Regions from separate parts of the Clostridium neonatale genome, predicted to be linked through region 1. Evidence: riboswitches for the same ligand, from Rfam matches in the RefSeq annotation. Region 1 holds a riboswitch; the other holds the start of a gene.
What was found. Region 1 has a riboswitch for FMN ahead of ribD (bifunctional diaminohydroxyphosphoribosylaminopyrimidine deaminase/5-amino-6-(5-phosphoribosylamino)uracil reductase RibD). Riboswitches for the same ligand answer to the same signal wherever they lie in the genome.
Positions count from the first base shown of each region.

Region 1 (4,436 bases):
AGTATTGCTTCATTTTCACTTATGTCACCTTTAATTAAAGCTACATGGCATAATTCAGATTTTTTTTCCTTAAATCCAATCATTCTAAAATCTCCAAACTTAGTTGGAAGTTTTGCCTCAGCTTCTTTAGTAACTAAAATATCCTCCTTTCTTCTATAATTTATCAAATCTTTTATTGTTATCATCTTTAAATTATGTTTTTTTGCAAAAGCAAACAAATCATCACGTCTTGCCATAGTCCCATCATCTTTGATAATTTCACAAATAGCAGCACATCCTTTTAAGCCTGCAAGTTTTGCTAAATCAACTGAAGCTTCTGTATGTCCAATTCTGTCTAGAACACCACTCTTTTTTGCTATAAGTGGAAATATATGTCCTGGCCTTCTAAAATCACTATAATTATCAGATTCTGCAATTTTATTTATTGTTAAGGCTCTTTCATATGCAGATATCCCTGTTGTTGTATCCTTATAATCAACTGAAACAGTAAAAGCAGTTTCATGATTGTCAGTATTATTCTCTACCATAGGATTAAGCTTAAGTTTATCTGCAATTTCCTCTTCAATTGGTACACACAAAAGACCTTTAGCATACTTAATCATAAAATTTACTGCCTCTGGAGTTGCCTTCTCAGCAGCTATAACTAGATCCCCTTCATTTTCTCTATCTTCATCATCTACTACTATAATCATTTTCCCGTTCTTTATGTCTTCTATCGCTTCTTCTATAGAATTAAATTTCATTTTATATCACTCCTAAAAACCATTCTTAATTAAAAATTCTCTTGTAATGTTGCTCTGTTTTTCTTTATCTTCTTTCTCCATAAAATTAGTAAACTTCTCTATATATTTTCCTACTAAATCACACTCTAAATTAACTTTTGAATTAAGGTTTTTATATATTAAATTTGTATTTTTTAAAGTGTGAGGAATTATAGAAACTTTAAACAACTCATCATCAACATATGCAACCGTAAGGCTTATACCATCAATACATATAGATCCTTTCTCAATTATATACTTGAGTATGTTTTTACCTGTTTTTATTGAAAACCAAGTCCCATCAATGTTTTCTTCTATAGATACTATTTGTCCAATTCCATCTATATGTCCACTGACAATATGCCCTCCAAGTCTTCCATTAAAACACAGTGCTCTTTCTAAGTTAACTTTACTTTTATATTCACATTCTCCTAAGCTACTTCTTTGAAGAGTTTCTCCCATTATATCTGCTTTAAAATAGTTTTCTCCCTTTTCTGTGACAGTCAGGCATACACCATTAGTACAAATGCTGTCACCAATATTGGTTTCTTGTAACACTTTAATACATTCTACTTTTATGACTCCAAATTCATTTCCTGTGCATAATTCTTTTACAGTTCCAACTTCCTCAATTATCCCAGTAAACATTTAACTCCTCCTTTCCTAGTTAATCTTATAAATTATATTTAAAATTCTTACATACACATAGATTAAGCTTATCATAGTATTACTTCTTAATATATCCTTCAACTATCAAATCATCATTTATATTTTTATAACTTATTTCATTTAAATTTATGCAATCATATAATCTAGAAAATCCTTGCCCACCTATGCTGCTTTTGCTCTTATGGCCACCTAAAATTTTAGGTGCTATATAAAACCTAATTTTATCTACTATTCCTTCTTCTAATGCAGAAAAGTTAAGCTCACTTCCACCTTCAATTAGAATAGAATCAATATTTTTTTCACCTATCGCTTGTAATAATTCACTTAAATCCACCTTATTATTTTTAAGTGATGTAGTTATTATGCTTATTCCCATATCCTCTAAAATTCTTTTTTTATTTTCATCAGCTTTTTCTGTTGTTGCAATTATAGTAAGATATGGATTGATTTTTACCACCTTAGAATCTATGGGAATTCTAAGAGAACTATCAACTATTATTTTTATAGGATTTCTTCCACCTTTTATTCTGCATGTGAGCTCTGGATCATCTAAAAGAACTGTATTAATTCCAACCATTATTGCATATAATTTATTTCTAAGATTATGTGCATCCTTTCTACTTTCTTCGCACGTAATCCACTTTGATTCTCCTGTATATGTTGCTATTTTCCCGTCTAAAGACATACCAGCCTTAAGCAAAACAAATGGTATTTTACTTGTTATATATTTAATGAATATCTCATTTAACTTTTTACATTCTTTTTCTCTTACGCCTACTGTAACCTCTATATTATTTTCCCTTAGTTTTTCAATACTCTTGCCTGCAACTAATGGATTTGGATCAATCATTCCTATAACTACTCTTCTAATTTTTTTTTCTATAATCATATCTACACAAGGAGGTTGTCTTCCAAAATGAAAACATGGCTCTAAAGTAACATATATTGTACTTCCCTCCATATTTTTATTACAGCTTTTTACAGCATTTCTTTCAGCATGTTCTTTTCCATACTGCTCATGATATCCTGAGCCTATAATTTTATTATTCTTTACTATTACTGCTCCTACAAGTGGATTAGGATTAACTTTTCCCTCGCCCTTTAATGCTAGTTTTATTGCAAAATCCATATAGAAATCATCATTCACTATATTCACCCCTTAAATAAAATTCAGATTATTTTTTATGAACTAAAAAAAGCCCTAAGAATAAATTCTTAGGGCAAAATATAATATTTAACAATTATTCACAACATATTGTTTTATATTTAACAACATCACAATTACACTTAAATATGAAGACTAATATTAATTCTAATACTGATATTTATATAAAAAACCTTGAACATATATTGTTCAAGGCATAAAAATCAATATAAAATAACATATTTCTTCATAGTGAAATAATTATTATATACATATATCTTCTTTCATCCAGACTATACTGTTGGCCTCGGAGTTAAACCGAATCTGCTTTTTATTTAAAGCTCGCGGGCTATACCGCCAGTAGGGAATTACACCCTGCCCTGAAGATTGTCATATTAAATTATATTTATATTGTATTATAAAGTACTATTAAATTAAAGTACTGCAACTTTTTTTGTAATATCTTTTAACCAATTAACCATTTCTTCATCATTCCAAATTTGAAGACCAAACTTTGCATATCTCATAGCTTCTTCGTCTCCGCCTAATTTAGCCATATGTGGTTTAACAGCTGGAATTTCTTTTTCTTTTGTTAAATAATCAACAACTACTGGATTTCTCTTATATGCTTTTTTTAAAGAAATTTCAGCATCGCTTAATCTTCCTAATCTATATAACACTGCTGCTCTATTATAATTAGTCGCTGCAATAATGTCATTTTCATAATTATCTAAAAATACTTTTGCATCATCATATTTCTCATCTATTAAAAGCCAGTTTGATACTAATCCTCTAACTAACATTTTATCAGTTTTATCATATTTTACAATTTCTAAAGCTGTTTCTATAGCCTCATCTTTTCTTTCCATTTCCCATAACTTAGTTGCTAATAAATATTTAGCACCAAATAGTGGTTCTGCTGGTTTTACTAAGAATACTCTTGGATCTGTATCTTCCATCTTTTCAATCTTAAGAACATTTTCTGCTGCTTTTACCGCTCTCTTTAAGTATTTAACCTTTTGATCATCACTTAATCTTGCATCTCTTGATAAAATTACATATGCATCAGCACAGTCTTTATATATTGATAATGCTTGCATAGCTATTTTATATTTACTCGCATAACTTTTTTCTTTCCAAGCTAAATCAATAACCTTTTGAGATATTATGTATTTTTTTTCAACTTGCACTCTAAATGATTCTTCATCTTTTTTATCCGCAGTAGCTAAAACTTCCTTCTTAACTTCTGACAGATTATTATTTGAACTAACAATCCATTTTTTATCTTCATCAGATAAATTAAGTAAAGCTTTAATTTCTTTAGACTTGCTTGTTACTGTACTACTACTTACTTCAAACGCTTTATATAAATCCGTTGCTTTTATATAAGGCTCTTCTTTAGAATCGAATAAATCATTAAAACTTCCTATTGCATGTACAATGCCAGCTGCCCAAGAAACACTTTTTCCCTTTTTAACAGCTTCTTCATTACCATTAAATAGAGTTTCTGCCGCTACTAAACAGACATCTTTATATGCATCATTAAGGTGTTCATCTGAAAAAACTTTTATTTTATCGACTACTTCATCATACTTCTTAGCTATTACGTTAGATAATTCTTGCATTACTTTTGATAGCTCCTTTTTTAATTGTTTATCTTATTTGATTTTATCTTACAACACACATTATTTGCAAGTTAATTCATCAAATTTCATATTTAAATTATGTATTCGATTATTTAATATGCTCTATAAAATAATCACTTATATATTATAGCATATAAATTATAAATTTATCCACATAAATTATAGTAAATTTTGTTATTCTTAATATATACTCATAATACTCATAATTATTTTATA
Region 1 is NZ_UICR01000002.1:641,137-645,572, forward strand. It holds gene CNEONATNEC86_RS14520 (bifunctional 3,4-dihydroxy-2-butanone-4-phosphate synthase/GTP cyclohydrolase II) at 1-743, opposite strand, end outside; gene CNEONATNEC86_RS14525 (riboflavin synthase) at 756-1,409, opposite strand; gene ribD (bifunctional diaminohydroxyphosphoribosylaminopyrimidine deaminase/5-amino-6-(5-phosphoribosylamino)uracil reductase RibD) at 1,489-2,559, opposite strand; FMN riboswitch at 2,847-2,966, opposite strand; gene CNEONATNEC86_RS14535 (DUF6398 domain-containing protein) at 3,009-4,199, opposite strand.

Region 2 (4,436 bases), on a different contig from region 1:
CACCAATAATAAATATATTAAATTTAAAATATGTTTCTTCAGAAATACTACACACTTTAATTGGGAGTTTTGGACTGATAACAGTAGCACCATTTACTGCAATAGCTAGTGGATTGTTGTTAGCTAATAGAGAAAAGAAAACGATAATATGATAGAATTAAAATAGTTATATACTAACTATTTTAATATGCAACATCTACAGAAGGAAAAGTTATATGGCTATATTTGAAGTATGTGTTGGAAATTATAAAGAAGCGGTTTTAGCTGCCAAGCGGGGGGCAGATAGAATTGAACTTTGTGATAATTTATTAGAGGACGGAACTACCCCTAGTTATGGAACAATTAAAATGACAATTGAAAAATTAAACATACCAGTTATGGTTATTATAAGGCCAAGAGGTGGAGACTTTTATTATACAGATGATGAATTAGAAATAATGAAATCTGATATAGAAATGTGCAAAAATTTAGGGGCATATGGAGTAGTAATTGGTGCGATAAAGGATAATAAAATAGATTATAGAATAATTAAAGATCTAGTAAATGTGGCTAAGCCAATGTCTATAACATTTCATATGGCATTTGATGAGATTGAAGATAAAAAATCTGCAATTCATTATTTGGTTGAGTTTGGAGGTGATAGAATATTAACTAAAGGTGGAAAAGAAAATGCTATAGAAGGGATGAAGTGTTTAAAGGAGTTAGTTGAGTATTCTAATGGAAAAATATTAATAATGCCGGGAAAAGGTATTAATAAGGAAAATAGAGATATGATTTTAGAATATACTAAAGCTATAGAGATACATGGAAGTAAAATATTATAATAAGTATTATATTAATTTATGGGAAATTGATATAATATAAATATAACAAAATTGTATATACATGATGTAATAGCAATATTTATAGATAAGGAGAGGTTTTATGAATAAGAATATTATTATTACTATAGATAGGCAATATGGTAGTGGAGGAAGAAAGATAGGAGAAAAGTTAGCAGATAAGTTAGGGTTTGCATTTTATGATAGAGCATTATTAAAGAGAGCAGCAGAAGAAAGTGGATTACATGAGGATATGTTTAAGAATGCAGAAAAAAGAGCTACAAATTTGTTTGCATTATCACTTTCAAGTTCTCCATATACTTTGTCAATTGATGATGAAATATTTATAGCACAAAGCAAGACAATTAAGAAAGTTGCAGAAGAAGGAAATTGTGTAATTGTTGGTGCATGTGCAGATTATGTTTTGAAGGATTATCCTAATTGTATAAATGTATTTATACATGCAGATATTGAAAAAAGAAAGTTAAGAGCTATAAATGAATATAATATGCCAGAGGAAAATATAGAAAAGACAATAACTAAGCTTGATAAATGTAGATCAACATATTATGTTCACTATACTGATAATAAATGGGGAAAAGCGCAGAACTATGATATAACATTAGACAGTGGAATAGGAATAGATAATGCTGTTGAACTAATAAAAATGTATGTAAATATGAAAAATAAAAAATAGATAATTAAAATAGTTTAGCTATAAAAAATAGAATAATATTATAAAATATTGTAATTATAGTATAGAGTGATGTATAATATATAGGAAAAATAAAAAATATTTTAAAATATCTTCAGGGCAGGGTGTAAATCCCTACTGGCGGTATAGCCCGCGAGCTTTAATAAAAGCAGATTCGGTGTAACTCCGAAGCCAACAGTATAGTCTGGATGAAAGAAGGTAACCTATTAGGAATTAAAAAATCATTATTTATTTAGTATGGTGAACCCTGATGAATTATATTCATTGGGGTTTTATTATTTATTGGGTATAAAAACTATAAATATATAGGAAACTAAAATTAAAAAATAATAGATTTTTTAAGCGCTTAATAAGCTACACTCAGGAGATAATTTTGGGGAGGCAAAGTACTATGGAAAAAACAAACAAGATGATTAAAATTTCTTTATTAGCGGCCATTGCAGTAATACTTATGTATATTGATCTACCAATAATTCCTGTATTTCCTTGGCTAAAAATGGACTTAAGTGATGTACCAGCACTTATTGGTGCGTTTGGATTTGGTCCAATTTCAGGTGTTATAATTGAATTATTTAAAAACATACTTTATATTTTAATAAAGGGAAGTGGAACTGGTTTTGTTGGAGAAACAGCAAACTTTCTTATAGGAAGTGCGTTAATTTTGCCAGCTGGAATTGTATATCATAGAAATAAAAGTAAAAAGAATGCAATATTGGGGATGATTGTAGGTGCTATCTCAATAGAGGTAGTAGGAATATTAGCTAATGTTTATCTCTTATTACCTGCGTATGGTATGCAAATGTCACAATCAGAATTAATCAAATATATAACAGTAGGTCTATTACCATTAAATGGAGTTAAAGCATTAGTTGTATCAGTATCTACTTATTTTTTATACAAGAGAGTTTCAGTTTCAATATTTAAAGTTAAACCGAATTTTGGATCATCAGAAAGAGAAGTATTAAAATAGTTATATGATTAAAATCATCCAAACAATAATGTTATTGCCTAAATTATATAAGTCCTAACATAAATAAAGCTTAGTGATAATTTATATTACACTAGGTTTTTTATATTTTTAGGTATAAAATTTAATTTGTTGATTTTTATATATAAGCAGAAAAATACATTATTTTTTAAAAAAATATCCCCAAAATACAAAAAACACATAGAAATATGGTATTTTAAATAGAAAAAAGAGTATTGTTTCATGTTATAAAATGGTGCTGATTATCTTATAAAGACATAAGAGAAACTTAGGGAAATAGCCTGTTTGCATTGATATGAATACATGATATAATAGCATTATGTATTTAAAAATTGATTAATTATAATGGGGATATTAATTTTAGAATTATATCTTAACTTTTCAATCATAAAACTTAACTTACAAAAATATATTTTTGTAAAAATACGAGTATTATGCAGAAAAGGAGATTTTATAAGAAACAATAAAAAGAATGAATTTGCAGAAATTTGAAAATTTCTGTAAAGGCTTAACAATTTGCAAAGGAGAAAAAAATGGATATATTTTTAATTATAGGTATTTTAGGGGGGCTTACAATTGTAATTTCAGGATTATTAATGATAGGCTCAAGTATAACTATGTTATTAAATCCTGAGGCTATTATGATAATTATTCTTGGCACTATAATGGCTGTAATGAATTCTTTCCCTAAAAAAGACTTTAAGAAAATTCCTAAAATTATAGGAGTTCTTTTCAGTGATAAGAATACACAGGATCCAGCTGAAATTGTAACACAGATTGTAGGAATGTCTCAATCAACCAGAAGAGAGGGATTGTTATCTCTTGAGAGTACCATACAAGGTCTAGACAATAAGTTTATGAAAAAAGGATTTGAAATGGTAATTGATGGATTGGATCCGGATTTGATAAGAGAAGTATTAGAAATAGAAATAGAAAGTTTGGAAGAGAGACATCGTTTGGGTGCTTCTATTTTTGCAACAGCGGGTGGCTCAGCGCCAACACTTGGAGTTTTAGGGGCAGTTATTGGATTAATTGGTGCCCTTGGAAATCTTAATGATATTGAGAAACTTGGTTCAAGTATATCCAATGCATTTATTGCAACAGTTTATGGAATTTTTACTGGATATGTAATTTGCCATCCTTTTTCTAATAGGTTAAAAAGAAAATCCTTGAAAGAAGTAGAGAATATGAATATTATTCTTGAAGGAGTGTTAGCTATTCAAGCTGGAAATAATCCAAAGAGCATTGAAAGAAAATTAGTAGGTATGTTGGAGCCGAAGCAAAGAAAAATATTTGAAGAGAATAATTAATTATAAATTATTTTAAAGGAGAACAGTGATGAGGAAGAAAAAGAAAAACCATGAAGAGCATATGGATGAAACATGGCTTCTTCCATATTCGGACATGCTAACACTTCTACTAGCTTTGTTTATTACTATGTTTGCAATGGGACAAATTGATAAAGAAAAATTTAACAATGTAGCTAAACAATTTAATGTTATTTTTTCAGGTGGTTCTGGGATTAGTGATGGTGATGGAAATTCAATTGTATCTATAGGAGGACCAGATGGATCAGATACTACAGGAATGAGTGATAGTCAAATAGAAGACACTAAAATGACTGAAATAAAGAAGAATTTAGAAGAAGAAATTGAGCAAGAGGGCTATGGAGACAGAATAAAAATTGATCTCAATGGTGAAGGATTGGAAATTGCAATACAAGATGTTGCTTTATTTGACTCAGGAGATGCTGAAGTATTAAGTGATGTATCACCGATATTATTAAAAATATCTAATATGCTTAAAGAATTAGACAATCAGATTAGAGTCGTAGGATATACTGATAATGTTCCAATAAGTAATAATAAATTCCGTTCGAATTGGGACTTAAGTGCAGCTCGTGCAATTAATG
Region 2 is NZ_UICR01000001.1:688,216-692,651, forward strand. It holds gene CNEONATNEC86_RS03180 (YibE/F family protein) at 1-152, shown strand, start outside; gene CNEONATNEC86_RS03185 (copper homeostasis protein CutC) at 216-824, shown strand; gene CNEONATNEC86_RS03190 (cytidylate kinase-like family protein) at 925-1,518, shown strand; FMN riboswitch at 1,623-1,740, shown strand; gene CNEONATNEC86_RS03195 (ECF transporter S component) at 1,928-2,506, shown strand; gene motA (flagellar motor stator protein MotA) at 3,058-3,834, shown strand; gene CNEONATNEC86_RS03205 (flagellar motor protein MotB) at 3,863-4,436, shown strand, end outside.
Region 2: linked by a shared signal. The riboswitch ahead of CNEONATNEC86_RS03195 (ECF transporter S component) and the one ahead of ribD (bifunctional diaminohydroxyphosphoribosylaminopyrimidine deaminase/5-amino-6-(5-phosphoribosylamino)uracil reductase RibD) in region 1 are both predicted to bind FMN.